Regions from separate parts of the Caenimonas aquaedulcis genome, predicted to be linked through region 4. Evidence: predicted binding sites of a transcription regulator. Region 4 holds the regulator's gene; each other region holds the start of a gene.
What was found. Region 4 encodes sigma-54, which starts transcription at its own class of promoters, with help from an activator protein. Its sites were predicted from a motif close to TGGCANGNAANCTGCTTT; they were not measured.

Region 1 (7,857 bases), 410 kb from region 4:
GCTTCGGCAACGCAGCGCCGCGCCAGCATCCAGAGCGGTGGTACCGCCGCCAGGTTGATGGACGCGAGCACGGCGCCCGCCCAGGTTCCCGGCATGCCCGTCTGAAAGAGCTTGTAGAACGGCCAGTAAAGGTAGGGGTACTGGAACGACTGGTACGACGCCGCGAGGAAGTCGCGGTCGAAGCGCGGATGCTCGGCGATCCAGCCCAGATAGATGTGGTGGTTGAGCGCATCCCACGACAGGCCGATGCCGCCGAGCGACACAGGGATCGCCACGAAAAGCGCCCAGGCGATGCACAGGATCGCCGCGAGTTCGAGGCGTGCGGAAGGAGGCGGGAAGTTGCGCAGGCGCTGCATGGTCATTCCACGCGTGCGGAACGCCAGCAGAAGTGCAGGGCCCCGGCGAAGAAGGAGCCGATGGTGGCCTGCATGCCGGTGGCCATCAGCGTGACCGCGGGGATGGCGGATCGCATGGTCTCGAGCGGATCGAGCGGGCCGAACCCGCTGCGTCCCCAATCGAACGTGAGCCACAGGGACCAGACCAGGCCCGCGAGGAAGACCGAGAGGCCGAGCAGCAGGCCGTTCTCGATCGTGAAGGAGGAGCCCCAGCGGGTCATCCAAGGCGGCTCGGCCACCAGCCCCGCGAGCACTGCGATCCACTTGGTGAGGACGGCAAACAGGATGAACTGGACGCCCAGGATGGTCGCCCCTCCGAGGTACAGCAAGGTGTGGATGCCCAGGGGGATGGGTCCCACCTGTGGGCCCGCGAGGCCCAACAGCAGGCCGGACAGCCCCGCGACGAGGAGCGCGATGCCGGGGTAGAGAAACAGCCATCGCGGGCAGAACAGCAGCAGGAAGCGCAGGTGACGCCATCCGTCGCGCCAGGTGCGCAGGTGCGGCGGCCGGCCGCGGCCGTCGCGCCGCAACGCGGTGGGGACTTCCTCGATGCGCAGGCCCGCCAGTGCCGCCTTGGCGATCAGTTCGCTGGCGAATTCCATCCCGGTCGTGATGAGGCCCAACTGCTGCACGGACTCGCGCGAGAAGCCGCGCAAGCCGCAATGGAAGTCTCCGATGTGCGTGCGAAAGAAGAGTCGTCCGATGAAACTGAGCACGGGGTTGCCGAGATAGCGATGCAGGAAGGGCATCGCGCCCTGCGCGATGCCGCCCTGGAAACGGTTGCCCATCACGACGTGCGCGCCGCCGCGCAGTTGCTCCACGAATCCGCCGAGACGCGAGAAGTCGTAGCTGTCGTCCGCATCGCCCATGATGACGAAGCGGCCCCTTGCACTGGCGATGCCGGCTTGCAGCGCCGCGCCGTAACCGCGCTGCGGCACCCGTACGACACGGGCGCCGGCCGCTTCGGCGATCTCCACGGAACCGTCGGTGGATCCGTTGTCGGCCACGAGGACCTCGCCGCGAATACCCGAACCCTGGATGAAGTCGCGCGCGGCGCGCACGCATGAGCCCAAGGTCCTCGCCTCGTTCAGGCATGGCATGAGGACAGTCAGTTCGCAGGTGGTATCGGTCATTGGCAGCAGGAGCGGCTCGATTATCGGTGCACCAAAGAAAACGAGCGGCCTGGGCCGCTCGTTTTGCGTTTTCTAGAGAATCACCGGCTGCATGCCGGGGATCATCAGCCGCGGCAGGAGCCGGGCAGGTACTTCGGCAGCACGCCGTTCGTGGGCGCCGGGCCGCAGACCCACTTGAACACGGCGGAACCGAGGTTCGCCGGGACGGCGGCGGTCGTCGTATCCGTGGCGTAAGGCGTCAGGATGATCTTCTTGTCGTCGATGTTGGTGTCGTTGAAGCCGGTGGCTTCCACAGTGACCACGCCATTGGAGTCGGTGTGGATGCTCTTGACGTACTTGCTGGTCTGCGACGAAGACTCGCAGCCCCAGCCGTCAGCGGCAGGGGTGGTGCTACCGGACTGGTAGACCTCGGTGATGGTCGTACGGCAAGCGGATGCGGCCAGAACGACCTCCGACATCTTCGCGCGCTTGGTGTAGTCCTGGTACGCGGGCAAGGCCACAGCGGCCAGGATACCGATGATCGCGACCACGATCATCAATTCGATAAGGGTGAAACCCTGTTGCAGTTGACGCTTCATGGAACCTCCGGAGTTGTGTGAAGAAGCGGGGCAACTTTGCAAGTGCTGTGCCAGCCCATCCGTCGCCGGAAAGTATGCAGTTTTTGGCGGATTGAACGGGTCCGAGCTGCCGAAATCTGGCTACAGGGACACTTCCGGCGACATTTTTGTCGCCGGAGCGAACACTATTTGATGCAGACGGACCGTACCTGCTTCAGGTCCGTCATCCCCATCATGATCTTTTCCATGCCGTCCATCTTCAGGGTGCGCATGCCGCCTTCCACCGCCGACGCGAACAGCTCCGCCACCCGGGCGCGTTCCTGGATCAGGCGCTTGGTGGGGTCGTCCGCGACGAGCAGTTCGTGCAGGCCGATCCGGCCCTTGTAGCCTGTCTTGTTGCACTTGTCGCAGCCGTTGGCCTTGTAGAACTTCAGCCGGCCGTCCTGCCCATAGAGCTTGACCCAGTTCTCGTAGAGCTTCTTCGCCTCGCCTGCATAGTCCGCCTTCCAGGCGGCGGAGTGCCGCAATTCCTCGGCATATTCGGTGACGAACAACTTGACCTCGTCGGCATCGGGGAAGTACTCCGTCTTGCAGTCGCAAAGCTTCTTGGCCAGGCGCTGCGCGAGGATGCCGAGCAGGGCGTCCGCAAAGTTGAACGGGTCCATGCCCATGTCCAGCAGGCGGATGATGGATTCCGGCGCCGAGTTCGTGTGCAGCGTGGAGAAGACGAGGTGGCCCGTGAGCGAAGCCTCCACGCCCATGGACACTGTTTCCTTGTCGCGCGATTCGCCGACCATGATGATGTCGGGATCGGCGCGCAGGAAAGCCCGCATCACCAACGCGAAGTCGATGCCCGCCTTCTTGTTGATCTGCACCTGGCGAAGGCCCTTCTGCGTGATTTCGACCGGGTCCTCCGCCGTCCAGATCTTGGTGTCCGGCGTGTTGAGGAACTTCAGGATGGAATGCAGCGTGGTCGTCTTGCCCGAACCCGTCGGCCCGCAGACATAGAACAGGCCATAGGGCTTGCTCACCGTCTTTTCGAGCCGCTCCTTGTTGTGCGGGGTGAGTCCCAGCTTCTCCAGCGGAATCGGCTCGCCCGCGGCGAGGATACGCATGACCACGTCCTCGACGCCGCCGGCGGAGGGGATGGTCGCGACGCGCAGCTCGATGTCCAGCGGTCCGAACTTCTTGAACTTGATCTTTCCGTCCTGGGGCTTGCGCTTCTCGGAGATGTCGAGGTCGCACATGATCTTCAGGCGCGTGACCATCGCCTGCCGGAAATGCGCCGGCACCTCGATGTAGGGCTGCAGGCTGCCGTCGATGCGAAAGCGGATGCCCGTCTTGGCCTTGCCCGGCAGGGGCTCGACGTGGATGTCCGACACCTTCATGTTGTAGGCATCGACGATGACCTTGTTCACGAACTTCACCAGTTCGTTGTCGGCGGCCGCGGAGTCACCGAAGTCCTCGGAGCCCTCGTCGTCCACCGGCGCGCTGAGGTCGGCCAGCAGCTCGTCGATCGACGCGCCTTCCTCGCCGCCCGCGCCGTAGATCTGCGCGAGCGTTTCCTCGAACTCGGTTTGGGTGGTGACGCGATAGGTGAACTTCGACAGGCGGGAGAACACCTGCGGCACGATGCGCGAACCCCTGGTCGCCTCCGGGTCCAGGCACATCACCACGAGGCCCTCAGGCGATTCCTCCAGCGGGATCCAGCCCTGCTCCTGCAGGAATTCGCGCTTGAGGCTCCCGTGCAACTGCTCCGACCGGATGCGGCCCGCGTTGAAGGGCTCGTAGGGCATGCCGAAAAACTTCGCGAGCGAAGGCCCGATCTGGGCGGGCCGGATCGAGAAGCTCGCCATCAGCACATGCTCGACGGGCTTGGCTTCCTCGCGGGCCTGCTGGATGCAGTGCGCGAGTTCGTCCGCCGTCATGACGCCGGCAGAAACCAGCCCGTCGTACTTGGTGGCGCGGCGGCGCTGGCCTTCCTCGGCCTTCTGCATGCGCTGGCGGATCGCGGTGGCGAGGGTCTTGCACAGCTGTGTCGCGCCTTCGACCTCGAGATCACCGAACGGCTGGTCGCTCTTGTTGTTGATCACCTGCAGCACGCCGTGCAGGGTCTCGCCATCGAGGATGGGAACGATCATGAGCTGCTTGGTGCGGTATCCCGAGCGGCGGTCGATCTCCTTGGCAGTCGCGAAGCTGAGCGCCGGGTCGATGCGCTTGAGCGCCTCCTCGTCGTAGACGTCGGCGATGTTCAGCATGCGCTTGCTGAAGGCGCAGTAACCCGCGAGGCTTTGCGCGCTGATCGGCAGCTTCAGTTCCTTGCTGCTGTTCAGGCCCGTCTTGAGTTTGGAGACGATCGCGGTGCGGTCTTCGTTCACCGCGTAGAGCGTCAGGCGGTCGGCGTTGAACAGCTTGCAGATGTCCGGGCTCGCGTCCAGGATGATCTGGTCGATGTTCTCCGTCTCGTGGATCTTGGTGGTGACGACCTGCAGCTGCTTGTAGAACAGCGCCTCGAACGACACGCCGCGCTTTTCCGGCGGCAGCATCTGCGAGTCGTAGAACGCCTGCGAGTCCTTTTCCGGTTTCAATACCGCATTCATAGGTCGAACTCCTGCCCCGCCCGAAGCCAGCGGATGTCATGTGTCACGTTGGGGCCGAAAGGCTGCGTCTGGTCGAACTTCTGGATCTCCGCCATGATCAGCTCGGTCTCCGCCGGCTTGGTGTGCGTGATGTAGATCGGGAAGGACTTGGTCTTGTCGATGCAATCCAGCTCCTCGGCCAGCGCATGCGGCGACAGGTGCAGGCTGCGCTTGGCGAGGTCCTTTTCGCGGTTGCTGAACGCCGTCTCGATGATGAGCGCCGCGACGTTCATTTGGTTGACGCGGCGCCAGAACGCCGGATTGCGCTCCGTATCGCCGCTGAAAATCCAGCAGCCCTTGCCCGAGGTCACCGCGTAGCCCACCGCCGGCACCGTGTGCACTGCGGGCAGCACCTCGATGCGCTTGCCGGTGATGTCCAGGGTCTGTCCGACCTGGATCTCGTGGAAGGTGATGAAGGGCTTCTCGGGCGTGGGAATGCGGCTGAAGTCGGGCCAGATGACGTTGTTGAAGACGTGGCTCTTGAGCGCCGCGATCGTGCCGGCCAGCGCGTGGATCTGTACAGGCTTGGTGAGCGTCGAGGCGATCGCGTCGATCATGAGCGGCAGGGCCGCCACGTGGTCCAGGTGGGAGTGCGTGAGCAGCACGTGGTCCACCTGCCGCATTTCCTCGAGCGTGAGGTCGCCCACGCCGGTGCCTGCATCGACGAGCACGTCGGCGTCGATCAGGAAGGACGTCGTGCGGCAGTCCTTCGCGATCGCGCCAGAGCAACCCAGCACCCGCACCTTCATTCGACAAGGTTCCTATTTGGTCTCGAAATTGGTCGCCCCGTCCCACTCCGGGTCGAAGGGGAGCAATCTCATCGAGGCTACACGCTCGCTGTACAGTTCGTAAAGGTATTTTTTTGCATTCATCCGCTGCAGGTTCAGCAGAAGAAGGTCGCACTGGTCCCAGTCCTGCGCGCGGTAGGCCTTGAGCAGCGCCGCCCAGGTTTTCAGCTCGTCGCTGTGGGCCTTGTCCAGCCGGTCGGCGGGCGCCAGCGGCCAGAAAATGGCCACGGCCTGCTCCTTGCCTTTCACCCGGACCCGATCGAGCTCCTGCCAGGCGAACTGCGGCGCGATTTTGCGGGTGGTTTCGCTCACCACTATGTCCACGCCGTAGGCCTTGGACAGTCCCTCCAGCCGGGAGCCGAGGTTGACCGAGTCGCCGATCACGGTATAGGCCCGGCGGATGTCCGATCCCATGTCCCCCACGCACATCGTCCCGGTGTTCAGCCCGATCCCGATGCCGATCTCGGGCATCCCCTTGGCGCGGTGCTCCTCGTTGATCTTGCGCACCGCGTTGGCCATTTCCATGGCGGTCTTCACGGCCAGGTGCGCGTGCTCGGCGGTCTCCACCGGTGCGCCCCAGAACGCCATGACGCAGTCGCCCATGTACTTGTCGATGGTGCCCCGGTTGCCGCGGATGATGTCGGTGAGGCGGTTGAAGACGGCGTTGAGCAGTTCCTGGAGCTGGGTCGGCTCCATGGTCTCCGACATCTTGGTGAAGCCGCGCATGTCGCAGAACATCACCGTCAGTTCCTTGTTGGTGGCCTTCATCGAATAGGCCTCGGGGTCCTTGACCATCTCGTCGACCAGTTCGGGCGGGACATAGGTGCCGAACAGGTTTGCAAGTTCGCGCTTGCTTCGGCTTTCCACGAAGTAGCCGTAACTCATGTTGAGGGCGAAAGCCGTCAGGCACATCACCAGCGTGGTCGCGAGCGGCAGCACCCAGCCCTTGCCCAGATAGAGGTAGAAGTTCAGGCCGACCACCAGGCCGATCACCACGACGCTCAGGAGCACGGCACGGGTGGCGGTGAGCAGGGGAAGCCCGATCGCCAGGACCAGGCCGGCGAGGAGGACCACCGTCACGTCGTAGCCGATGGCGTAGTCCGGCTTGAAGAGGATCTTGCCGTCGAGGAAGCCGGCGATGACGTTGGCGTGCGTTTCGACGCCGGGGTAGGTGCCCCCCACCGGGGTCACGCGCAAGTCCTGCAGGCCCGGCGCGGTAGTGCCCACGAGGACGATCCGGTCTTTCAGGGTGCCGGGCTGCAGGCGGTGGGCCACGAGATCGGACGCCGAAACGTAGCGGAAGCTGCCGGCTTGCGGGCCGCCGGGACCGCGGAAAGGGACCAGCGTGGCGACCCGATGGTCGACGGGAATGCCCAGCACCTTGTCCGCCGCGACGTTCAACCGGATGTTTTCGAGGCTCTGGTAGTCCCGCCCGACCAGGCGCGAGTCGTCGCGCGGGAATCCCGGCTCCACCTTCGGCAGGCCCAGCAGCGCACGGAACATCGCGAGCGACAGGGACTCGTAGTAGGCGCCCTTGTATTCGGCCACGAGCGGGATGGATCGCACCACCCCGTCCTCTTCGATGATCGGGTTGAAGAAGCCCGCCAGCGGCGCGGCGCGGGCGATCTGCTCGATGTTGCTTCCGTAGCCGTTGTAGCCGATGAAAGTGATGGGGCGCCCGCGCAGCGCGTCCTTGGTCATCACGGGCGCGGGCAGGACGCCGTTGGTGCGGCCATCGCGGTCGCTCGTGAAGTAATAACCCAGGACGACCGGCTTTTTCTCGATGGCCTTGGCGAAGAGCGCGTCGTAGTCGAGCGACGCCTGCATCTGGTTGACGCGCTCGCCGAACCCGGCCTGGTCCTTCAATTCCCCCTGCGCGAGTTGCCGCAGCCGCTTCAGTCCGGAGCTTTCGTCGGCCTCGGCGAACACGATGTCGAAGCCCACGAGCGCGACCTGCTGGCGGTCGAACAGGTCCTGGACCATCTCCGCGACGCGGTTGCGGCTCCAGGGCCAGCGGCCAACCTCAGCCAGGCTCTTCTCGTCGATGTCGACGATGACGATGCGTTCGTCGGCCTTGTTCGACAGCGTCGCGCGGATGCGCGCGTCGTAGATGATGTCGTCGAGGCGCTGCAGGAAGCCGATCGGCACCAGGCCGATGGCATGCACGAGCGCGAACACCAGCGGGATCAGCGTCACCGCGATGCGTGGCCAGTGTTTCCAGAGCAAGCCCATCAGGCCCTACCTCGCTGGTGGTGATGCGGGGCGCGCTGGGCGCCGGCGCGATCAGGGCTGCACAAACTGCATCTGCGTGCCGGCCAGTTCCAGCAGGTCACCGTTCTTGAGGG
Region 2 (7,857 bases), 310 kb from region 4:
ACGCGGCCAAACCAGTGGAGTTCCAGGCATTCGCGCAAGCGCAGGCGGGCGCGGTGGAGCTGGACGTAGAGATGGGTCGGCGTGAGGCCGAGCTCCTTACAGATTTCCTCGCTGTCCAGCTCCAGCCACTCGCGCATCAGGAACACCCGGCCCATCGCCGCGGGCAATTTTCCGGCGCAGGCGTCCAGCACGGCCAGGAACTGCCGGGATTCGAGTTCCTGCTCCGGGTTGCCCCAATCGGCGGGGGCCTGCTGGAAGTGGCCGTCCGCCTTGAACATCAGCGCGTCGAGTTCCTCGCTGCCGTCGCCCTCGTCATCCGTGAGGGCCACCTCGCGCCTGCGCTGCCGCAGGATGTCGAGCACCTTGTGCTTGAGGATCCCCACCAGCCAGGTCTTGAGCTGGCTGCGGTTGCCGAAGGACTGCGGCTTGGCCAGCGCCGCGAGCATGGTGTCCGACACGGCATCTTCGGCCCAGGCGTCGTTGCGAAGCTGCAGCCTCGCAAAGCGCATCAGGTAGCCGCGATGTTGCGCGAGTTCGTGCTCGATGGTCATGGGTTGCCTTGCTCAGCCGGAAATCATCGCACGCCGCCCCTGACCCGGGAATGACTGACTACCAGGTGGCTTCCCGCTCCGGGGTGGAGCCGATCCGGTGGATCGCGAGGTCCGCGCCCTCGTGCTCTTCCTCGGGGGACAGCCGCAGCCCAGACACGGCGCGGATCGCGCCATAGACCGCAAACCCAGCGGCCATCGCCCATGCGATGCCCATCAACGTGCCGATGGCTTGGGCGCCCAGGCTGACCCCGCCGAGCCCGCCCAACGCCCTGGACCCGAAGATGCCGGCGGCCACGCCGCCCCAGGCACCGCACAGGCCGTGCAAGGGCCACACGCCGAGGACGTCGTCGATCTTCCAGCGGTTCTGCGTGAGCGTGAACATGGCGACGAACATCGCGCCCGCGACCGCGCCGACCACCAGCGCGCCGAGGGGATGCATCAGGTCCGAACCCGCGCACACGGCGACGAGCCCGGCGAGCGGCCCGTTGTGCACGAAGCCCGGGTCGTTGCGGCCGACCGCCAGCGCCGCCAGCGTGCCGCCGACCATCGCCATCAGCGAATTCACGGCGACGAGGCCGGAGATCTTGTCAATCGTCTGCGCGCTCATCACGTTGAAGCCGAACCAGCCCACGGTGAGGATCCAGGCGCCCAGCGCCAGGAACGGGATGTTGGAGGGCGGGTGCGCGGAGATCGCGCCGTCCTTGCGATAGCGGTTGCTGCGCGCGCCGAGCAGGATCACGGCCGGCAGCGCGAGCCAACCGCCCATCGCATGCACGACGACCGAGCCGGCGAAGTCGTGGAATTCTTCCCCTGTGGCGGACTTGATCCAGTCCTGCAGGCCGAAGGCGTGGTTCCAGGCCACGCCCTCGAAGAGGGGATACACGACGCCCACCAGCACCGCCGTCGCGACGAGCTGCGGCCAGAATCTCGCGCGTTCGGCGATGCCGCCCGAGATGATCGCGGGAATCGCCGCGGCGAAAGTCAGCAGGAAGAAGAACTTGACCAGTTCGTAGCCGTTCTTCGCGGCGAGCTGCTCGGCACCGACGAAGAAGCTCGTGCCGTACGCCACGCCATAGCCGACGAGGAAGTAAGCCACCGTCGAAACGGAGAAGTCCGCGAGGATCTTCACCAGGGCGTTGACCTGGTTCTTCTTGCGGACGGTTCCGAGCTCGAGGAACGCGAATCCGGCATGCATGGCGAGCACCATGATGCCGCCCAGCAGGATGAACAACGCGTCTGAGCCCTGTTTTAGTGCTTCCATGGATTCCTCTTGGATGAAGTTGCCTGTTATTGGTGCGTTTCGAAGGGCCGAGCCCGTGTCGCACCACAATGAAGCAAAAACTGCGCCAGAAGCGTGCGGGGGATGTTTTGCAGGGCTTGCGCTACACTCGAACCACAGCGCCGATTTGCTCCAGCTTGCGGGCGCTCAATAAATTCTGCTAAAGATCGATCGGCGCACCCGGCCTCGCTTCTTTGGCGACGCCGGGTTTCTTTTTGCCATGATCGTTTCGCCGCAATCGATGTCCTTTCCCGATCCGCTGCCGCTGCGCAGCGGCGCCTCGATCCGCGGCTACTCCCTCGCCTACGAAACCTACGGGACGCTCGACGCCGACAAGAGCAACGCGGTGCTCATCTGCCACGCGCTCAATGCGTCGCACCACGTCGCCGGAACGTACGCCGGCCAGGCGGACTCCGAGGGGTGGTGGGACACGATGATCGGGCCGGGCAAGCCCGTGGACACGGACCGCTTCTTCGTGATCGGCGTGAACAACCTGGGCTCCTGCTTCGGCTCCACCGGCCCGATGCATGCCAACCCCGAGACGGGAAGGATCTACGGCGCCGACTTCCCCGTGGTCACGGTGGAGGACTGGGTCGACGCGCAGGCTCGCCTGCTCGACGGGCTCGGCATCCGCACGCTGGCCGCCGTCATGGGCGGCAGCCTGGGCGGCATGCAGGCCCTGTCCTGGACGCTGCAATACCCCGAACGCGTGCGCAACGCGGTCGTGGTGGCGAGCGCTCCGAACCTCACGGCCGAGAACATCGCCTTCAACGAAGTCGCGCGCCGCGCGATCGTGACGGACCCGGACTTCCACGGCGGCCACTTCTACGAGCATGGCGTCGTGCCCAAGCGCGGCCTGCGCATCGCGCGGATGATCGGGCACATCACGTACCTCTCCGACGACGTCATGAACGAGAAGTTCGGGCGCCAGCTGCGCGAGGGCGTCGTGCGCTACACCACCCAGGACATCGAATTCCAGATCGAGAGCTACCTGCGCTACCAGGGCGACAAGTTCAGCGACTACTTCGACGCCAACACCTACCTGCTCATCACGCGCGCGCTGGATTATTTCGACCCGGCCCTCGCCCACGACGGGAGCCTCGCGAAGGCGCTCGCGGTGGCGCGTGCGAAGTTCCTGCTGGTGAGCTTCACCACCGACTGGCGCTTCGCGCCGGCGCGCAGCCGCGAACTGGTCAAGGCGCTCCTGGACAACGGCCGCGACGTGAGCTACGCCGAGATCGATGCGCCGCACGGCCACGATGCCTTCCTGCTGGAGGATGCGCGCTACCTCGGCGTCGTGCGTTCTTACTTCAACCGCATCGCGCGGGAGGCGGCATGAGCGACCACGCCACCATGCAATCCATCGCGCGGCTCGTGCCGCAAGGCGCGCGCGTGCTCGACCTCGGCTGCGGCGACGGCGCACTGCTGGACCTGCTGCAGCGCGAGCGCGGCTGCAGCGGCTACGGCATCGAGATCGCCGACGACAACGTGCTCGCGTGCGTGAAGCGCGGCGTCAACGTGATCCAGCTGAACCTCGACGAGGGCCTGTCGATGTTCGACGACGCCTCGTTCGACGTCGTGCTGCAGATCGACACGCTGCAGCACCTGCGCAACGCGGAAACGATGCTCGTGGAAACCGCGCGCGTCGGCCGCTGCGGCGTGGTGGCGTTCCCGAATTTCGCGCACTGGCCCAACCGCCTGTCGATCGCGCGCGGGCGCATGCCCGTGACGCGGCGCCTGCCCTACCAGTGGTACGACACGCCGAACATCCGCGTGGGCACCTACAAGGACTTCGAGGTGCTGGCCACGAAGAACCGCCTCACGATCCTGGATGCCTATGGTCTGCAGGACGGCCGCGAAGTACGCGTACTACCCAACGCGCGCGCGGGCACGGCGGTGTTCAAGTTCGAGCGGGGTTGAAACTTCGCCGCGCTGCGGTACGATGGCGGCACGGGACTTTCAGCCTCCCGGTCCTTCATGGATAGACGGTGTCCCGTCCAAGCGCTGGCAACTTCTCGTATGGAGTTTTCCACCGTGGACACCGTATCCGCATTCCATTGCCCCCCGAATTCGCCACATCCTGCAGGTGGGACACGATGACCGTCGAAGCACAGGGCGCCGGCGAGCGCACAACACCGGCGCCGGTGAGTTTTCGCGAGGCCTTGCGCTTCTGGACGAAGCTGGGTTTCATCAGCTTCGGCGGCCCGGCCGGGCAGATCGCGATCATGCATCGCGAGCTCGTCGAGCAGAAGCGCTGGATCTCCGAGCGCCGCTTTCTCCACGCGCTCAACTACTGCATGCTGCTCCCCGGCCCCGAGGCGCAGCAGCTCGCCACCTACATCGGCTGGCTGATGCACCGCACCTGGGGCGGCATCGTCGCCGGCGGCCTGTTCGTGCTGCCCTCGCTGTTCATCCTCATCGGGCTCAGCTGGGTCTATGCCGCGCACGGGGATGTGGCGTGGGTCGCCGCCCTCTTCTACGGGATCAAGCCTGCCGTGGCCGCGATCGTGCTGCAGGCGGTGTGGCGCATCGGCGGCCGCACCTTGAAGCATCCGCGCAAGGTGCCGCTGCTCTGGGCCATCGCGGTCCTGAGCTTCATCGCGATCGCAGTGCTCGACATTCCCTTCCCCTGGGTCGTGCTGTGCGCGGCGGCGGTGGGTGCGTGGGGCGGCAGGTACCTCCCGGCGCAGTTCGCGGGCGGCGCGGGACACGCAAGCAAGGCCGCGGCGGCGCCGGGCGCCGCCTTCATCATCGATGACCACACGCCGACGCCAGGGCACGCCCGGTTTCGCAAGTCCCGCCTTGCGATCGTCGTGCTGGCCGGGGCGCTCCTCTGGCTGTTGCCCATGGGCGCGCTCGTGGCGACGCAGGGCGCGGGCGGCACGCTCACCCAGATGGGGTGGTTCTTCACCAAGGCCGCGATGCTCACCTTCGGCGGCGCATACGCGGTCCTGCCGTATGTTTACCAGGGCGCAGTGGAACATTTCCACTGGCTGTCGGGGCCGCAGATGATCGACGGGCTCGCGCTCGGGGAAACCACGCCGGGGCCGCTCATCATGGTGGTGGCTTTCGTCGGCTTCGTCGGCGGGTGGGCAAAGCAGGTGCTCGGCCCGGACATGCTCTTCGCAGGCGCCGCACTGGCCGCGACAGTGGTCACGTGGTTCACCTTCCTGCCGTCCTTTCTGTTCATCCTCGCGGGCGGCCCGCTGGTGGAGGCGACGCACGGCAACCTGAAGTTCACCGCCCCGCTCACGGGCATCACCTCGGCGGTGGTCGGCGTGATCGGGAGCCTGGCCGTGTTCTTCCTGGCGCACATCGCGATCGTTCCCGCCAAAGGAGCCGCGGGGGTCCACGTGGACTCCGTGGCGCTCGCCATCGCCGCGGCGGCCGCCGTTGCCTTGCTGCGTTTCAAGGTCGGCGTGATCCCGGTGATCGCGGGCTGCGCCCTCGCCGGCCTCGCGCTGCGGCTCTCCGGCATCGCGTGAGCGCGGTATGCTTGAAGGATGAACATCCTCATCACCGGCGGTAGTGGTTTTCTGGGTGCGCGGCTGGCCCGCACGTTGCTGTCCCAGGGCAGCCTGTCCCTTGCGGGCGAGACGCAGCGCAGGATCGAATCCATCGTCATCGCGGACAGGGCGCCGCCGCCGGACGACCTGAAGTCGGATGCTCGGGTGCACTTCGCGGGCGGTGACCTGAACGAACAAATCGCGAGCGGCGTCATCCCGGCAAAGGGCACCGACGTCGTGTTCCACCTCGCGGCCGCCGTCAGCGGCGAGTGCGAAGCGGACTTCGACCTCGGCATGCGCAGCAACTTCGAGGCGACGCACGCCTTGCTGCAGGCCTGCCGCAAGCTCGGCACCCGGCCCACCTTCGTGTTCGCGAGTTCGCTCGCCGTCTTCGGAAAGCTGCCCAACGAGCCGATGCCGGAGATCATCGAAGACCGCACGCTGCCCACGCCGCAATCGAGCTACGGCATCCAGAAATACATCGGCGAGCAGATGGTCGCCGACTTCACCCGCAAGGGCTTCGTACGCGGCCGAAGCGTCCGGCTCATGACGGTGAGCGTCCGGCCGGGCCGGCCCAATGGCGCGGCATCCGGCTTTCTGTCCGGGATGATCCGCGAGCCGCTGGCAGGGATCAAGGCCGCAGCCCCGGTGCCCCCGGAAACGCTGGTCGCGCTCTCGTCGCCGGCGCGAACGGTCGAAGGCATCATCCGCGCCGCGCAGGTCACGGATGAGCAATGGGGTCCGCTCCTCGGCTTGAACCTCCCGTCGTTCCGCATCACCGTCGGGGAGATGGCGAAGTCGCTCGAGCGCGTCGCGGGCAAGGCGGCGACCGACCTGCTCGACTGGACACCGGACGAAGCGATCCTGAAACTCGTGCGCACCTGGCCGGGCAACGTCGCGTACGCGCGTGCCAAGGCGCTGGGCCTGGAGCCCGATGCCAGTTTCGACGACGTGGTGCGCGACTACATCCGCGAGAACCCGCAGGCGGTGAAATTGCCGGTGAAGGCCTGAGCGATGCCGCGCTTCGCCGCCAACCTGTCGATGCTCTATCCCGAGCTCGCGTTTCCCGACCGTTTCCAGGCGGCTGCCGCCGACGGATTCCGGGCCGTCGAGTTCCTTTTCCCCTACGAGTGGGACGCCCGCGAACTCGCCGCGCGGCTGAAGGGCAACGGACTGGAGCAGGTGCTCTTCAACGGCCCGCCCGGCGACTGGAACGGGGGCGAGCGGGGCATGGCGTGCCTGCCCGGCCGGGAGGCGGAGTTCCGCGCCGGCATCGGCAAGGCCCTGGCGTACGCCGAGGTACTCGGCTGTTCGCGCCTGCACGTGATGGCGGGCCTGGTTCCGCAGGCGCAGGAGCGCGACGCGCTGCGTCCGACCTACGTGTCCAACCTTCGCTGGGCGGCCCGGGAGGCCGCGAAGCAGGGCGTCAATGTGCTCATCGAGCCTATCAACACGCGCGACATTCCCCGCTTTTTCCTCAACCGGCAGGACCACGCGCACGAACTCGTCGCCGAGATCGGCGAGGCCAACGTCCAGGTGCAGATGGACCTCTACCACTGCCAGATCGTCGAGGGCGACGTGGCGAGCAAGATCCGCCAGTACCTGCCGACAGGTCGCGTCGGCCACTTCCAGGTCGCGGGGGTGCCCGAGCGCCATGAGCCCGATGTCGGAGAGCTGAACTACGCCTACCTCTTCGACGTCATCGATGAGGTGTCGAAGGATTGCGGCTGGTCGGGGTGGGTGGGTTGCGAGTACCGGCCTGCGCGCGGCGCGCAGCCGCGGGGCACGAGCGAGGGCCTGGGCTGGCTGCGGGGCCGGCGCGCCTGACGCTCAAAGGATGTAGATGTCCTTGCCGTCGAGCAGCTGCTCGACGTTGGCCGCAGTGGTGCCCACGCGCTTCACGGCTTCGCGCAGCTGCACCTCGTTGCATCCGAACTGCTTGCTCCACCATTGCACTTCCCGCGCATCGTCGATCGCGATGAAGCTGCGGTCGGCGGGCAGCGTTTCAAAAACGTAAGCCATGATCGTTGTTCTCCCTGTCTTGTCATTTCACTAGCTGGGAGAAATTAGACACGCCCCGTTGCATCAAGCATGAGCGACGACTTCAATACAAAGTGTCATCCGTTGCCTACCCTGCGGATGAGCTCGAGGGCTGCGGCCGGGGCCCTCTCTTTCGCGCCGTTGATCAGGAAGATGAACACCTCCCGCGCGGGCGACTTCGACGTCCAGGCTTGCGCGCCCCGCGCCCATTGCGCGAGCGTTTCGGGCGGGTAGCCGGTGGGGCGTTGCGGCTCGCTTCGCATCAGGCGGATGTAGGCGAGCTCGCTCTGGTCGTCGGCGATGGCCGGAAACTTTTCGGAATCGGTGTGCACTGCCGTGCATCCGTAGCGCCGCGCGAGCGGCAGGAACTCGGGGGAGAGGAAGCTTTCGTGCCGCACGTCCAGCACATGGCGCAGCGGCAGGCCGTCCACGCTCGCGGGCAGCAGGGCGAGGAAGGCCTCGAAGTCTGGCGCATCGAACT
Region 3 (7,857 bases), 3.0 Mb from region 4:
CCGCACGTGAAGTCCTGCGGGATCGACCGCGTGCCGCGCAAATGGGACAAACCCAGCGACCACGCCCCGGTGACCGTCGAGCTCGGCTGACGCTCAGCCCAGGCCCAGTTCCTGGATCTTGCGCGTGATGGTGTTGCGGCCGATGCCGAGCTTCTGCGCGGCCTCGATGCGGCGGCCGCGCGTGTTGGCCAGCGCCGTGAGGATCAGCCGGGATTCGAAGCGCTTGGTGAGCGCATCCCATACGTCGTGGCGGCCGCTCGCGAGCAGCTCCATCGCTTCGGCTTCGAGGCCGGTCTCCCAGCTCTTCCCACCCACATCGAAGCCGGTGACGGCCGGCACGGCGGGCGCGGCATGCGAAGCGTCTTCGGACGCGACCCCGCGCGAAACTTCCGGCGCCGCCGCAGGTGTCCGCGCGGCGGATTCGGAGGTGCCGATCACTTCCGGCGGCAAGTCCTTCGGCTCGACCAGTTGCGCCGGCGCCATCACCGTGAGCCAGTGGCAGATGTTCTCCAGCTGCCGCACGTTGCCAGGGAACGCGAAGGTGCCGAGCTTCGCGAGCGCCGCATCGGAAATCCGCTTGGGCTCCACGCCGAGCTGCTTGGCGCTTTGCTGCAGGAAATGGCGCGCGAGCATCGGGATGTCTTCCAGCCGCTCGCGCAGCGCCGGCAGCCGCAGGCGGATCACGTTCAGCCGGTGGAACAGGTCTTCGCGGAACACGCCTTCCTTCACGCGCTGCTCGAGGTCCTGGTGGGTCGCCGCAATGACGCGCACGTTCGCCTTCACGGCGTTGTGCCCGCCCACGCGGTAGAAGTGGCCATCCGACAGCACGCGCAGCAGGCGCGTCTGCAGGTCGAAAGGCATGTCGCCGATCTCGTCGAGGAAGAGCGTGCCGCCTTCGGCCTGCTCGAAGCGGCCGCGCCGCATCGTCTGCGCGCCGGTGAAGGCGCCGCGCTCGTGGCCGAACAATTCGGATTCGAGCAGGTCCTTCGGGATCGCGGCCGTGTTGATCGCAACGAAGGGCCCGCCCGCGCGCGGCGAATGCTTGTGCAGCGCGCGCGCGACGAGTTCCTTGCCCGAGCCCGATTCGCCGGTGATCATCACCGTGACGTTGCTTTGCGACAGCCGCCCGATCGCGCGGAACACGTCCTGCATCGCGGGCGCCTGGCCGAGCATCTCCGGCGTCTCCGCCATGCGCTCCTCCGCGACTTCCTCGCGCTGGCTCTCTTCCACCGCGCGGCGGATCAGCTCGATCGCCTTGGGCAGGTCGAAAGGCTTGGGCAGGTACTCGAAGGCGCCGCCCTGGAACGCGGAGACCGCGCTGTCCAGGTCGGAGAACGCCGTCATGATGATGACGGGCAGGCCGGGGAGTTTTTCCTTGACCTTGGTGAGCAGGTCCAGGCCGGAGCCGCCCGGCATGCGGATGTCGCTCACCAGGATCTGCGGTCCGTTGTCGTCGTCGCCCGCCTCGAGGGCCTGCAGCACTTCGCGGGGGTTGGTGAAGCTGCGCGTGGGCAGGTCTTCCCGCAACAGCGCTTTTTCGAGCACGAAGCGGATGGATTGGTCATCGTCAACGATCCAGATCGGCTTCATCGGTTTTATCTTGTCGCCTCAGGTCAATCGCACATTTCTCATGGCAACGGAATCAACAATTTGAAATCCGTCCGTCCGGGGACACTGTCGCACTCGATCAGGCCATGGTGCTGCTGAACGAATGTTTGTGCAAGCGTCAGCCCCAGCCCCGAACCGCCTTCCCTCCCCGAGACGAGCGGATAGAAGATGCGATCCCTGATCGAGTCCGGCACGCCGGGCCCGTTGTCGATGACATGCAATTCCAGTGCCAGTCGGTAGCGCTGCTTGCCGAAAGTCACCTGCCGGGCGATCCGCGTGCGAAACACCAGCTGCGCATCGCCCGCGGAAATGCGGTCGGCCAGCGCCTGGCAGGCGTTGTGGGCGATGTTCAGCACCGCCTGGATCAACTGCTCCCGGTCGCCGCGGAACTCGGGGATGGAGGTGTCGTACTCACGCACGACGCGCAGGCCCTTGGGAAACTCCGCGAGGATGAGCGAGCGCACGCGCTCGCACACCTCGTGGATGTTCACGTCGCCCACCACGTGCGGCCGCCGGTGCGGGGCCAGCAGCCTGTCCACCAGCGTCTGCAGGCGGTCGGCCTCGTGGATGATGACGCGCGTGTACTCCTTCAGGTCCCTGGACTCGATCTCCATCTCGAGCAGCTGCGCCGCGCCGCGGATGCCGCCGAGCGGGTTCTTGATCTCGTGGGCGAGGTTGCGGATCAATTCCTTGTTCGCCTGCGCCTGGTCGATCAGGCGCTCCTCGCGGTCCTGGCGGGCCTGCGCCTCCAGCGGCAGCAGCTCCACGACGAACTCGCCGGGCTTGTCCGTCTGCGCCACGACGACGTGGACGGGCAGCGAATCGGCGCCGGCCTGGCGCACGAGCCGCGCGTCGTAGCGCAGCGCCGCGAATTCATTGCTGCTCGCGCCCTCGAGGGCGTTCTGCAGGATCACCGGCTCGGTGAAGCACTGCGGGAGGTTGGAGCCTTCGATGGTGCGGCGCGAGATGCCCAGCGCGTCTTCGAGCGCGGAGTTGGCGAAGAGCACCGATCCGTCTGCGGCCACCACGGCCACCAGCGTGGCCAGCAGGTCGAGCGACTGGAAGCGCTCCGGTTGCGCCGCCTTGGGGTTGCGGAACTCGTTCTTATTTGCGGCCGAGCTCGCGCTTGATGCCGGCGATGTCGTTTTCGTTGCGCGCAATGTTGGCCTTCAGTTCCGCGACGCGGTCCAGGTATTTCTGGTGGTTGCGGTGCTCGGGGCCCAGCTTTTCGGGCTCGCCGTTGTTGTATTCCTTCAGCAGCTCGGCCTGCCGCGCCTCGGCCTTCCTGAGTTCGGCTTCGAGGATGCCGCGCGCATCCGAATCGCGCGCACGCTGGTCGTCGGCGTCCACGCGCTGGCCGGGACCGGCCGCGGACTGCGGGGCCGTCGCCACGCGCACCGGTGCGTTGGTGGTCTTGACGCTCGTGCCCTCGACGACGGTGATGTTGCCGCCCTCCATGGGCCTGCAGTTGTTGGCCTTGGCCTCGGCGGCGTTGTTGGTGTAGACGTTACCGGTGCAGCGGAAGATCTGTGCGTGGCTGTTGGCCACCACAAAGAGGGCTGCAAGCGGAACCAGGAAGGCGGATTTCATTGCTATCTCCTCGCATCCGAAAATGCTCAGGACGGCCTGCCAGTATCGCGCAACTTCTCAGAAAAGCCAATTAAGCGCTTGATTCGAAAAGGAAAAGGGCGGCATGCGCCGCCCTTTTAAACCACAGACTGTGATTAATTACAGGCTGTAGTACATGTCGTACTCGACCGGGTGCGTCGCCATGCGGAAGCGCGTGACTTCCTGCATCTTCAGCTCGATGTACGCATCGATCATCGTGTCGGTGAACACGCCGCCCTTGGTCAGGAAGCCCCGGCCCTTGTCCAGGTAGTCCAGCGCCTGGTCCAGGCTGTGGCAGACGGTCGGGATCTTCGCGTCTTCTTCGGGCGGCAGGTGGTACAGGTCCTTCGTGGCGGCTTCGCCCGGATGGATCTTGTTTTCCACGCCGTCGAGGCCGGCCATCAGCAGGGCCGCGAAACCGAGGTACGGGTTGCACAGCGGATCCGGGAAGCGCGCCTCGATGCGGCGGCCCTTCGGGTTTGCCACGTACGGGATGCGGATGGAAGCGGAGCGGTTCTTCGCGGAGTACGCGAGCTTGACCGGCGCCTCGAAGCCGGGCACCAGGCGCTTGTAGCTGTTGGTGCCGGGGTTGGTGATGGCGTTGAGTGCACGGGCGTGCTTGATGATGCCGCCGATGTAGTACAGCGCGTAGTCCGACAGGCCCGCGTAGCCGTCGCCGGCGAACAGGTTCTTGCCGTCCTTCCACACGGACTGGTGCACGTGCATGCCCGAGCCGTTGTCGCCGACGATGGGCTTGGGCATGAAGGTCGCGGTCTTGCCGTAGGCATTGGCGACGTTCTGCACGACGTACTTGAGCAGGATGGTCCAGTCGGCGCGCTGCACCAGCGTGCTGAACTTGGTGCCGATCTCGTTCTGGCCCGCGCCCGCCACTTCGTGGTGGAACACTTCGACCGGGATGCCCAGGGATTCGAGGATCAGCGAGATCTCGGCGCGCAGGTCCTGCGTGCTGTCGACCGGGGGCACGGGGAAATAGCCGCCCTTGACGGTCGGGCGGTGGCCCTTGTTGCCGCCTTCGAGCTTGCTGCCCGTGTTCCACGGCGCCTCGTATTCGTCGATCTTGAAGAACGAGCCGGACATGTCGTTGCCCCAGCGCACGTCGTCGAAGATGAAGAATTCGGGTTCCGGTCCGAAGAAGGCCTGGTCGCCCAGGCCCGACGCCTTGAGGTAAGCCTCGGCGCGGCGCGCGATGGAGCGCGGGTCGCGGTCGTAGGCCTTGCCGTCGCCCGGCTCCAGCACGTCGCAGGACAGGAACAGCGTGGTCTCTTCGAAGAAGGGGTCGATGTTGGCCGTGTTCGGGTCCGGCATGAGCAGCATGTCGGAGGCTTCGATCCCCTTCCAGCCCGCGATGGACGAGCCGTCGAACGCGTGGCCGGCGCTGAACTTGTCTTCATCGAAATGCGACACCGGCACAGTGACGTGTTGTTCTTTTCCGCGGGTGTCGGTGAAACGGAAGTCGACGAACTTGACTTCGTTTTCCTTCACCATCTTCATGACGTCTGCGACGTTCTTGGCTGCCATCGAATTCTCCTGTGGATGGGTGTGTTGAAAGGGGTACGGGTTCTGGAATGCAGTTTCTGTGCCAAAGCTGGTGCATGGCTGCCCACCCGAAGCTGGGCGATTGTCCCCGATCCTGAGCGCTTTTCCCTACGGGAGCCTTGCGCATTCGGATGAGTTCCGCACCATCATGGTGCAACTCCGAGGTGGCACCTGAACAGTGCGCAGGGGCTCAGCGCACCAATTCGGGGCCTAGTTTGGCGCCGAAAGCGTTCAGGCCGGCCAGCAGGGTGGCATAGGCCGCATCGACCAGCGCCGGGTCGCCCTTCACGCCGAGGTCGATGTGGCGGCCGTATTGCGGATGGTCCACGCTCGGCAGGCTGAACACCTTCACGCCCGGATGCTCGCGCTCGACCTGCTCCATGAGCGGCGTCAGGCTCGCCTCCATCGCGCCGAACACGATGACCGACTTCTCCACATAGGCCTTCTCGCGGAACAGGTGCTTGTAGTGCGTGTCCAGCACCCATTCCATCATCGGCCAGGCCATCACCGGGAAGCCCGGGACGAAGTGCACGTGGCCGACGGTGAAGCCCGGGATCTTGTTGTACGGGTTGGGGATGATCGCCGCGCCCCTGGGAAACACGCCCATGTTCAGGCGGTGGATGTTGTCCGGGCGGTCGGGCACGTAAGGGATGCCCTGCTCGCGCGCGGTGTCCTGCATGCGCTCGCGGATCAGCGCTTCGGCCTGCGGATGCAGTTCGAGCTCCACCCCCAGCGCCTTGCCGGCGCATTGGCGCGTGTGGTCGTCCGGCGTCGCGCCGATACCGCCGCAGGAAAAGACGAGGTCCCCGGAGTCGAAGGCGCGTTTCAGCGTCGCGGTGATTCGCTCGGGCGCGTCGCCCACATACTCGGCCCAGCCGAGCTGCAGCCCGCGCGCGGCGAGCAGTTCGATGAGCTTGGGCATGTGCTTGTCGGCGCGCTTGCCCGAGAGGATCTCGTCGCCGACGATGACGAGGCCGACCGTTTGCGGGTCAGAGGTCGATGATGTGGGGTTCATTTCGGGGTGCCGGCGGTGCCGGGGGTGCCACGTTGGGAAGAGGAATCTGGCTGGCGCGCAGCTGCTCCAGCGCCGCCAGGGCGTAGTGCGCGAACCATAGCGAAGAGAAGGCGAAAACCAGCGTGTAGATCCAGATCGCGACCGGTACGAGGATCACGAACGCCGCCGCGAAGAGCGCGCCCGACGCCCACAGAACGCTCGGCGCCGCGCCGAGGTAGCCCGTCAGCACGCCGATGCCCAGCAGCCAGCCGCGATGCCGGCGGAAGATCTCGCGGCGCTCCTCGCGGCTCGCGTGGTCCGCCAGCACGTCGAAGGCCATCACGCGGTAGGTGAGCCAGCCCCAGATCAGGGGCGGCAGGATGAGGATGAGCGGCGGCACCACCCACAGCGGCAGGGATACGATGAGCGCGACGGCCGCGAGCAGGGTCGAGCCGAGCGACCACAGCACGCTGCCCGCGAGCGACGCGCCCTTCTTGCGTTCCAGCGCCGGGAAACGGCGCTCGGCCACCAGGGACGCGAGCGCCGGCGTCATGAAGGCGGCGACCATCAGCAGGGAGATGAGCACGAGCACCGGCGTCACCGCGAAGATCACGATGAGCGGCGCCGCGACGGTCTTGAGCCCGCCCGCGCCCACGCCCTGCAGCCAGTTCCACACCGCGCGCAGCAGGTCCGACGCCTCCAGCATCGCGCGCACGCCCTCCACGGCCGGCGCCCAGAAGAAATAGCCCAGCACCAGCGACAGCACCACCATCACCGCCAGCGGCAGGAACGACAGCGCGATCACGCGGGGATGCAGGCAGTAGGCGACGGCGCGCCAGAAGGAATCGAGGAGCAGGCTCATGGAGCCGACATCATGCCTTGCCGAAGAGGCGCTTCACGCCCAGCCATTGCTGCGACCAGAAACCGCGCCCGTAGTCGCGGCCCTTCTCCACCTGGTCCCGCACGCCGGTAGGGTCGTAGCGCTGCTCGAAATTCGCGGTGCGAAACAGCATGTCCCACCACGGCAGCAGCACGCCGAAGTTGTGCCCGCCGAGCGCGGGGCTGCGCCCCTGCGGCATCACGGGCCGGGCGTCGCCGCTTTCATGGCCGATGCCGATGCTGTGGTGCAGGCGATGGAAGCGCGGGCTGATCCACAGCCGTTCGCCCACGCGGCCGAACCAGAGCTTCAGGTTGGCGTGCTGCAGGCTTTCGCTCAATTGCGTGATGGCCACGATGGCGACGAACTGCCCCGGCGCCACGCCGATCACCTGCGCGAGCAGCACCAGCAGGCTGTCGCGCAGCAGGTCGTCCAGCAAATGATTGCGGTTGTCGCTCCACATCGTCATCTGGCGCTGGGAGTGGTGCAGCGAATGCAGGCCCCACCACCACTCCAGGCTGTGCTGCGCCCGGTGGATCCAGTAGTCCGCGAAGTCGAACACGACGAGGTAGAGCGCGAAGGCGAGCCAGGGCGCGTCGGTGAAGCCCGGCCAGAGCTGGTCGAGCTGGAACGGCGTGTAGCCCGCCACGTGCAGCACGCCGAACAGCGCGTCGAACCACGGCTCCACCAGGAAGAAGAGCGCCACGCGGAACACGCCCAGGCGGTGGATCAGCGTGTAGAGGATGTCCGTGCGCACCGCCACGCGGTCCGTCACCGGCTCCACCGGCTTCCACTTCTGCAGTGGGCCGATCACCGCGACCAGCACGAGGATCTGCACGAGCCCGACCAGCAGCCAGCCCGCCGCGGCGTAGCCGTCTTCCAGCAGGTGGCCGAGGCCGAGCGCGAACATCGCCGGCTGCATCAGCGTCTCGAACAGCCATTGCTGCGCGGTGGCGAAAAGGTCCTCGAGTCCGTCCATGGTCAGGGGTGGCTGGCGATCCAGTCACGATATGCCGGATGGTCGCGCAGCGTCCTGAAGCAGAAGCCGCGGTCCTTGAGCCCGGTGATGAGCGGTTCGAACACGGCGGGCGCCCAAGGTTCCTTGCGCGACCAGATGCCCAGGTGCGCGACGAGGATGTCGCCCGGCCGGATGCCATTCAGCGCATTCTTGAGCAGCGTGGCGTTGCTCACGCGCTCGCTGGGCAGCTCGTCG
Region 4 (7,857 bases):
CGGCGGCTTGCGCATCGCAGCCCGAGCCGCCGGATGCCATGGGCGCGCCGGCGTGGCTGGCCGCATGGGCCGTGCCGAAGGAGAGGGCGACGCCGAGGGCCAGCAGGGACAGGAGTTTCTTCATGGGGGTACCTCTTGATGGAATGTTGGAACGCAGTAGCCACTGACATTCCAGCACACCCGGACGCCCCGAACAAGCGGAAGAGCCCGCCGAAGCGGGCTCCCGCACGCATCGTGGAGGCGGTGTCAGGCCTTGGCCTTGAGGCACGAGCTCATGAATTCCTTGCGCTCCGCCTTGTGCAGTCCCTTGGCCTTCGCCTCCTTGCTGCACGTGCCCATCTTGGTGGTTTGCCTGGCCTTGGGCGCCGCGCCCGAAGCAGTGGTGCCTGCGTCTTTCGCGGCTAGCGCGCTGCCGGCGAAGAGGGCGAGGGACAGGGCGATCATCGAGTACTGCTTCTTCATGGCATTTTTCCTTGTGTGTTGAGATATCCCGGTGCGGGACGCCAGATCAACGCCGCTGCTCATCCATTCGATGACGGCGCCGGGCCTGCAAATGTGCGCCCGGTAAAATCTCACAATGCTCCAGGTCAAACAAGAATTGCTCGGCGGCCTCGCTGCCGGGCTCGACAAGCTGTTGCCCGGTGCGGGCGACAAGGCGGCTTTCGAATCCCCCAAGGCGGCCGCGCACGGCGACTTCGCGTGCACGGCGGCGATGCAGCTCGCCAAGCCGCTCAAACAGAACCCGCGCCAGGTCGCCGAGGCGCTGCGCGCGCTGCTGCTCGAGGCGCCCGCATTCCAGCGCTGGGTCGATGCGGTGGAGATCGCAGGCCCGGGCTTCCTCAACATCCGGCTGAAGCCCGAGGCGAAGCAGCAGGTCGTGGGCGAGGTGCTTTCGGAAGGCCCGTCCTACGGCACGAAGCCCGCCAACGGCAAGAAAATGATGGTCGAGTTCGTGTCGGCCAACCCCACGGGGCCGCTGCACCTCGGTCACGGCCGCCAGGCCGCGCTCGGCGATGCGATTTGCCACCTCTACGCGACGCAGGGCTGGGCGGTGTGGCGGGAGTTCTATTACAACGACGCGGGCGTGCAGATCGCCACGCTGGCCACGTCGACGCAACTGCGCGCGAAGGGCGTCAAGCCCGGCGATCCGCAGTGGCCGGAGAACGCGTACAACGGCGAATACATCGCCGACATCGCGAACGACTTCCTCGCGAAGAAGACGGTGCACGCGGACGACCGCGAATTCACCGCGTCGGGTAGCGTGGACGATATCGACAGCATCCGCATGTTCGCCGTCGCCTACCTGCGCCACGAGCAGGACCTCGACCTGCAGGCCTTCGACGTGAAGTTCGACAACTACTTCCTCGAGTCGAGCCTGTACAGCACGGGCAAGGTCGAGCAGACCGTGAAGCAGCTGCAGGCCTCCGGCAAGACCTACGAGCAGGACGGCGCACTGTGGCTGAAGTCCACCGACTTCGGGGACGACAAGGACCGCGTGATGCGCAAGTCCGACGGCACCTACACCTACTTCGTGCCCGACGTCGCCTATCACGTGGGCAAGTGGGAGCGGGGATTCTCCAAGGTCGTGAACATCCAGGGCACCGACCACCACGGCACCATCGCGCGCGTGCGCGCCGGGCTGCAGGCCGCGGGCGTCGGCATTCCGCCCGGCTATCCCGACTACGTGCTGCACACGATGGTGCGCGTGATGAAGGGAGGCGAGGAGGTGAAGATCTCCAAGCGCTCCGGCGGCTATGTCACCTTGCGCGACCTCATCGAGTGGACGAGCAAGGACGCGGTGCGCTTCTTCCTCGCGTCGCGCAAGGCCGACACCGAATACACCTTCGACGTGGACCTCGCGGTCTCCAGGAGCAACGACAACCCCGTGTACTACGTGCAGTACGCGCATGCCCGCATCTGCTCGGTGCTGGCCGCGTGGGGCGGCGACGTCGCATCGCTGAAGAACGCCGACCTGTCGCCGCTGCAAAGCCCCCAGGCGCAGGCGCTGATGCTGCAGCTCGCGAAGTACCCGGACATGCTCGCCGGGGCCGCGGCCGACTTCGCGCCGCACGACGTCACCTTCTACCTGCGCGAACTTGCGTCGGCCTACCACAGCTACTACGACGCCGAACGCATCCTCGTGGACGACGAGCCCGTCAAGCGCGCGCGCCTCGCGCTCGTGGCTGCCTGCGCGCAGGTGTTGCACAATGGTTTGGCGGTGCTCGGCGTGAGCGCTCCGCAAAAAATGTAAGCGCCAGGAAACCCACAGTGAAGACCCAACAACGCGGCAACGTCATCGTCGGCATCATCATCGGCGTGGTCCTCGGGCTCGCCGCGGCCCTCGCCGTGGCGGTGTACGTCACCAAGGTGCCCGTGCCCTTCCTGAACAAGGGGCAGAGCCGCACCGCGGAGCAGGACGCCGCGGAAATGCGCAAGAACCGCGACTGGGACCCGAACGCGCCGTTGTACGGCAAGAACCCCGCCAAGCCGCTCGCGCCCGCGCCCGGCGTCCCGGCGCCGGCGCCCACCGTCGTCACGCCCGGCGCGGTGGCCCCGGCGGTGCCGGTGGCGACCATTCCCGGCCCGGGCAGCTCGCCTGCTGCGTCCGCGCCCGCCCGTGCGGCGAGCATCGCGCGCGCCGCAAGCGCCCCGGCGCCGCAGGCGAAGAGTGCCGATCCGCTGGGCGACCTGGCCGCGTCGCGCACGGCCGTCGCCGGCGGCGACCCGTTCTTCTATTTCGTCCAGGCCGGCGCCTTCCGCACCGCGGAGGACGCGGAGGCGCAGCGCGCCAAGCTGTCGCTCATGGGCATCGAGGCCAAGGTGACCGAGCGCGAGCAGGCCGGCCGCCAGGTGTTCCGCGTGCGCGTCGGCCCCTACGACAGGAAGGAAGACGCCGACCGCCAGAAGGAAAAGCTGGAATCCGGCGGTGTCGAGACGGCGCTGGTGCGCGTGCAGCGCTGACAGGAAGGAAAGAGCGACATGAATCGACGCGAGTTTTCGCAAGGCGCCGCCTGCATGGCGGCTGCCATGGCGCTGGGCCTGCCCGGCGCCGTGTTCGGCCAGGCCCGCAGGCCGGACGATGGATCGGAATACCTCACGCTGGCCAAGCGCGTGAACGTGGACGCGCCCCCCGGCAAGATCGAGGTCGTCGACTTCTTCTGGTACAACTGCCCGCACTGCAACGCCTTCGAACCCTCGCTGGTGGCGTGGATGAAGAAGCTTCCGGACGACGTGGTGGTGAAGCGCGTCCCGGTGGCCTTCCGCGAGGAGATGGTGTTCCAGCAGCGCCTCTACTACACGCTCGAAGCGATGAACCGCCTCGACCTGCACGGCAAGGTCTTCAATTCCATCCATACCGAGCACGTGCCCGTGCACCAGCCGGCGTTCATCCTCGAATGGGCGGGCAAGCAGGGGCTGGACAAGGCGCGCTTCCAGGAAATCTACGGCTCCTTCGGCGTCACCGGCAAGGTGCGCCGCGCGATCGAGCTGGCGGATGCCTACAAGGTCGCGGCCGTCCCGGCGCTGGGCGTGGCCGGCCGGTACTACACCGATGGCGACCTCGCGCAGAACATGGACCGCGCGCTCCAGGTCGTGGACTACCTCATTGCCGAGTCGCGCAAGGCCAGGTAACTCCCTCGTCAGCAAAAGCCCAAGCAAAAAGCCCGCCATGCGGGCTTTTTGCTTGGGTCCGCCAACCGGGCCCGATACAATGCCAGCAAGATTCATGCCTCTATGAAACAACCCTACGTCCCCCTCCTGCTCGCCCTGGCCCTGGCTCTTGGCGGTGGCACCGCCCGCGCCGAGAAGGCGGACAAGGCCAAGCCCATGAACATCGAGGCCGACGCCCTGCGCTACGACGACCTCAAGCAGACCAGCGTCTTTACGGGCCGCGTGGTGGCGACCAAGGGCACGCTCGTGATCCGGGGCGCCCGCATCGACGTGCGCCAGGACGCGGAGGGCTACCAGTACGGCGTCGTCACGTCCGAGCCCGGCAAGCTCGCCTACTACCGCCAGAAGCGCGAGGGCGTGGACGAATTCATCGAGGGCGAGGGTGAAACCATCGAATACGACGGCAAGGCCGACAAGGTGAAGTTCGTCAAGCGCGCGGAGTTGAGGCGCTATCGGGGCGCCGCGCTGGCCGACGAGATGGTCGGCAGCCTGATCGTCTACGACAACAGCAACGACGTGTTCACCGTCGACGGCGGGCCTGCGAGTGCCGCCGTCGGCGGGCGGGTGCGCGCGGTGCTGTCGCCGCGCCCGGGGGCCTCGGCCGCCGCGGCTCCGGCCGCGCAACCGCCGGCCCAACTGCGGCCCAGCACCACCTTCGACGGGACGCGCAAGTGAGCGCCGTGATGCCGGACGCGCGGACCGCCGCGCCGCCTACGGGGCCCAGCCGCCTGCAGGCGCGCCACCTGCAAAAGACCTACGGCAGCCGCAAGGTCGTGAAGGACGTGTCGCTGGATGTCGCCAAGGGCGAGGTCGTCGGGCTGCTCGGCCCCAACGGCGCCGGCAAGACGACCTCGTTCTACATGATCGTCGGCCTCGTTCGCGCCGACGCCGGCGAGATCTCGATCGATGGCAAGTCCGTCGAGCACATGCCGATCCACCGGCGTTCGCGCCTGGGCCTGTCCTACCTGCCGCAGGAAGCTTCGATCTTCCGCAAGCTCAACGTGGCGGAGAACGTGCGCGCCGTGCTGGAGCTGCAACGCGACGCCGCGGGCCAGCCGCTCACGCGCGCCGAGATCGACAAGCGCCTCACCGCGCTCCTGCAGGACCTGCGCGTGGACCATCTGCGCGATTCGCCGGCGCTCGCGCTGTCCGGCGGCGAGCGGCGCCGCGTGGAGATCGCGCGCGCCCTCGCGACGCAGCCGCGCTTCATCCTGCTGGACGAGCCCTTCGCGGGGATCGACCCGATCGCGGTGATCGAGATCCAGCGCATCATCGGCTTCCTCAAGTCGCGCGGCATCGGCGTTCTGATCACCGACCACAACGTGCGCGAAACGCTGGGCATCTGCGACCACGCGTACATCATCAGCGACGGCCATGTGCTCGCGCAGGGCACGCCATCCGAGATCGTCAACAACGCCGACGTGCGGCGCGTCTATCTCGGCGAGCACTTCCGGATGTAGCTCTCCGCTTCGGTTACTTCCATGAAGCAAGGGCTTTCCCTCCGCGTCTCGCAGCATCTCGCGCTGACGCCCCAACTCCAGCAGTCGATCCGCCTGCTGCAGCTCTCCACGCTCGAGCTCTCCCAGGAAGTCGAGCAGATGCTCGACGACAACCCCTTCCTGGAAGTCACGCAGGAAGAGGCGCCGCGCGAGGAGTTCGGGCTGGCGCAGGCCGATGCGCCCGCCGTCGAGGAGTCCGGCGCGGGCGAAACCGAATTCGCCGATTACACCGGCACCTCTTCGGAGACCGCCGCGAGCAGCTCCGCCGACAGCGAGACGACCGCCACCGCCGACACGGAAATGAACGACTGGGACGGCGACGGCAGCACCGAGGTCGTTCCCGACGACGGCGAATGGGGCGGCGACGCGCCGGCGCGCAAGAACAACCTGGGCGGCGAAGACGTCGACGCCACGGACCTCGCGCGCGGCAACGAGTCGCTGCAGACGCACCTGCACCGCCAGGCGCTGTCCATGCGCCTGTGCGAGGAGGACCGCTTTGCGCTGCGCTTTCTCATCGAGTCGCTCAACGACGACGGCTATCTGGACGAATCGATCGAGTCGCTCGCCGCGAGCCTCGCGCCACAGGACCTGGAGCAGCAGGAAGAGCTCGTCCACCGCTTCACGGTCGCCCTGAACCTGCTGCACCACCTGGAGCCGGCGGGTGTAGGCGCCCGCTCGCTGGGCGAATGCCTGTCGCTGCAACTGCGCGCGATCCTGGCCGCAGGCGCCGCGCCGCCCGCCTGCGAGACGGCGCTGCGCATCTGCGGCCATCCGATGGAGCTGCTGGCGCGCCGCGACGTGAAGCGCCTCGTGCAGCTGTGCGGCGACACGGAGGCGCAGGTGAAGGCCGCGATCGGCCTCATCACGCGCCTGGAGCCCAAGCCCGGCCGCCGCTTCGTGGACGTCGAGCGCAACATCGTGATCCCCGACGTGCTCGTGACCAAGACGGGCCGCGCGCCGCAGTTCCGCTTCCGCGTGCAGCTCAATCCCGACGTGATGCCGCGGCTGCGCGTGCACGACATCTACGCGGGCGCGCTCAAGGCCCACAAGGGCGAGGGTCACCAGGCGCTGCAGCAGCGCCTGCAGGAGGCGCGCTGGTTCATCAAGAACATCCAGCAGCGCTTCGACACCATCCTTCGCGTGTCCAACGCCATCGTCGAGCGGCAGAAGAACTTCTTCGTGCACGGCGAGCTCGCGATGCGGCCGCTGGTGCTGCGCGAGATCGCGGACGAACTCGGGCTGCACGAATCCACGATCAGCCGCGTCACCACGGCCAAGTACATGGCGACGCCCTACGGCACCTTCGAGCTGAAGTATTTCTTCGGCTCGGCGCTCGGCACCGAGACGGGTGGCAACGCGTCGAGCACCGCGGTGCGCGCGCTCATCAAACAGTTCGTCGCCTCCGAGAGCGTGAAGAAACCGTTGTCGGACAGCCAGATCTCCGAGATGCTGAAAGAGCAGGGCATCGAGTGCGCGCGCCGCACTGTCGCGAAATACCGCGAGGCGCTGCGCATCGCGCCCGCCAACCTGAGAAAAGCCCTTTGAACGCCCTCCAGCTGTTTTTGCCCTGCGCCGCCGGCGTCGAGGGCTTCCTCGCCGACGAGGTGCACCGCCTCACCGGCCTCGCCGGGGACGACCTGCTGACGGGGCGCGGCGGCGTGTCGGTGCGCGCGTCCTGGCGCGAGGCGATGCGGCTGAACCTGCACAGCCGTCTCGCGCAGCGCGTGCTGGTGCAGCTGTCGCACACGCCCTATCGCAACGAGCAGGACCTCTACGAGGCGGCCTCCGCCGTCGCGTGGGAAATCTGGTTCACGCCGCGCGAGACCTTCAAGGTGGAGGTGACCGCGCAGCACAGCCCGCTCAAGAGCCTGAACTTCGCGGGCCTCAAGATCAAGGACGCCGTGGCGGACCGCTTCCGCCACAAGAGCGGCGAGCGGCCGAGCGTCGACGTGCAGTGGCCGCACGTGCGCGTGTATGCGCACCTGACGAGCGACCACGCGACGCTCTACATCGACACCTCCGGCGAGCCGCTCTTCAAGCGCGGCTGGCGCGAGGACAAGGGCGAGGCGCCGCTGAAGGAGACGCTGGCCGCCGCGATGATCGCCGCGAGCGGCTGGGACGCGAGCGTGCCGCTGTACGACCCGTGCTGCGGCAGCGGCACCATCGCGATCGAGGCCGCGCAGGTCGCGTGCAACATCGCGCCGGGCTTCCTGCGGCGCTTCGGCTTCGAACGCCTGCTGCCTTTCCAGGCGCATGTGTGGAAGGCGCTGTGGGAAGAAGCGCGCGAGATGCAGCGTCCGTCGCCCGTGCCGGTGTTCGGCAGCGACGTCGCGTTTCGCATGGTCGACTTCGCGCAGCGCAACGCGGAGCGCGGCGGCGTGGCCGACACGGTGCAGCTGCGCGGCGGCGACGCCCTGCAGCGCATGCCGCCGAGCGAGACGCCCGGCGTGATGCTGGTAAACCCGCCGTATGGCGAGCGGATCGAGACGGCCGGTGTCGCGGGCAAGTCGCAAGGCGGGCGCGAGCGCGCGGAGACGGAGGACGGCGGCGATTTCTTCGCCCAGCTCGCTTCGCACTGGAAAAAGAACTATTCCGGCTGGACCGCGTGGGTGCTCACGCCCGACCTGAAGCTGCCCACCCGCATGCGGCTGAAAGAGTCGCGTCGCGTGCCGATGTGGAACGGGCCGAT

Region 1: the regulator sigma-54 is predicted to act here: its motif matches at 2,142-2,159, upstream of I5803_RS12730 (pilin).
Region 2: the regulator sigma-54 is predicted to act here: its motif matches at 1,883-1,900, upstream of I5803_RS13190 (ammonium transporter).
Region 3: the regulator sigma-54 is predicted to act here: its motif matches at 4,802-4,819, upstream of glnA (type I glutamate--ammonia ligase).

What each region holds. Positions count from the first base shown of each region.
Region 1 covers NZ_JADWYS010000001.1:2,635,480-2,643,336, forward strand. Annotated here, with positions in the region: gene I5803_RS12720 (hypothetical protein) at 1-356, opposite strand, end outside; gene I5803_RS12725 (glycosyltransferase family 2 protein) at 359-1,528, opposite strand; gene I5803_RS12730 (pilin) at 1,633-2,106, opposite strand; gene I5803_RS12735 (GspE/PulE family protein) at 2,271-4,685, opposite strand; gene I5803_RS12740 (3',5'-cyclic-nucleotide phosphodiesterase) at 4,682-5,473, opposite strand; gene I5803_RS12745 (CHASE2 domain-containing protein) at 5,486-7,744, opposite strand; gene I5803_RS12750 (FHA domain-containing protein) at 7,796-7,857, opposite strand, start outside.
Region 2 covers NZ_JADWYS010000001.1:2,737,495-2,745,351, reverse strand. Annotated here, with positions in the region: gene I5803_RS13195 (sigma-70 family RNA polymerase sigma factor) at 1-551, opposite strand, end outside; gene I5803_RS13190 (ammonium transporter) at 610-1,812, opposite strand; gene metX (homoserine O-succinyltransferase MetX) at 2,051-3,169, shown strand; gene metW (methionine biosynthesis protein MetW) at 3,166-3,750, shown strand; gene chrA (chromate efflux transporter) at 3,927-5,315, shown strand; gene denD (D-erythronate dehydrogenase) at 5,334-6,347, shown strand; gene otnI (2-oxo-tetronate isomerase) at 6,351-7,163, shown strand; gene I5803_RS13160 (DUF3606 domain-containing protein) at 7,167-7,358, opposite strand; gene I5803_RS13155 (DUF72 domain-containing protein) at 7,454-7,857, opposite strand, start outside.
Region 3 covers NZ_JADWYS010000001.1:54,380-62,236, reverse strand. Annotated here, with positions in the region: gene xth (exodeoxyribonuclease III) at 1-90, shown strand, start outside; gene ntrC (nitrogen regulation protein NR(I)) at 94-1,590, opposite strand; gene glnL (nitrogen regulation protein NR(II)) at 1,629-2,768, opposite strand; gene I5803_RS00285 (hypothetical protein) at 2,713-3,198, opposite strand; gene glnA (type I glutamate--ammonia ligase) at 3,337-4,755, opposite strand; gene I5803_RS00275 (competence/damage-inducible protein A) at 4,964-5,788, opposite strand; gene I5803_RS00270 (EI24 domain-containing protein) at 5,763-6,629, opposite strand; gene I5803_RS00265 (sterol desaturase family protein) at 6,640-7,623, opposite strand; gene I5803_RS00260 (polysaccharide deacetylase family protein) at 7,626-7,857, opposite strand, start outside.
Region 4 covers NZ_JADWYS010000001.1:3,046,918-3,054,774, forward strand. Annotated here, with positions in the region: gene I5803_RS22440 (hypothetical protein) at 1-124, opposite strand, end outside; gene I5803_RS14600 (PsiF family protein) at 247-462, opposite strand; gene argS (arginine--tRNA ligase) at 578-2,251, shown strand; gene I5803_RS14610 (SPOR domain-containing protein) at 2,269-2,961, shown strand; gene I5803_RS14615 (thiol:disulfide interchange protein DsbA/DsbL) at 2,980-3,630, shown strand; gene lptA (lipopolysaccharide transport periplasmic protein LptA) at 3,733-4,344, shown strand; gene lptB (LPS export ABC transporter ATP-binding protein) at 4,353-5,129, shown strand; gene I5803_RS14630 (RNA polymerase factor sigma-54) at 5,151-6,713, shown strand; gene I5803_RS14635 (THUMP domain-containing class I SAM-dependent RNA methyltransferase) at 6,710-7,857, shown strand, end outside.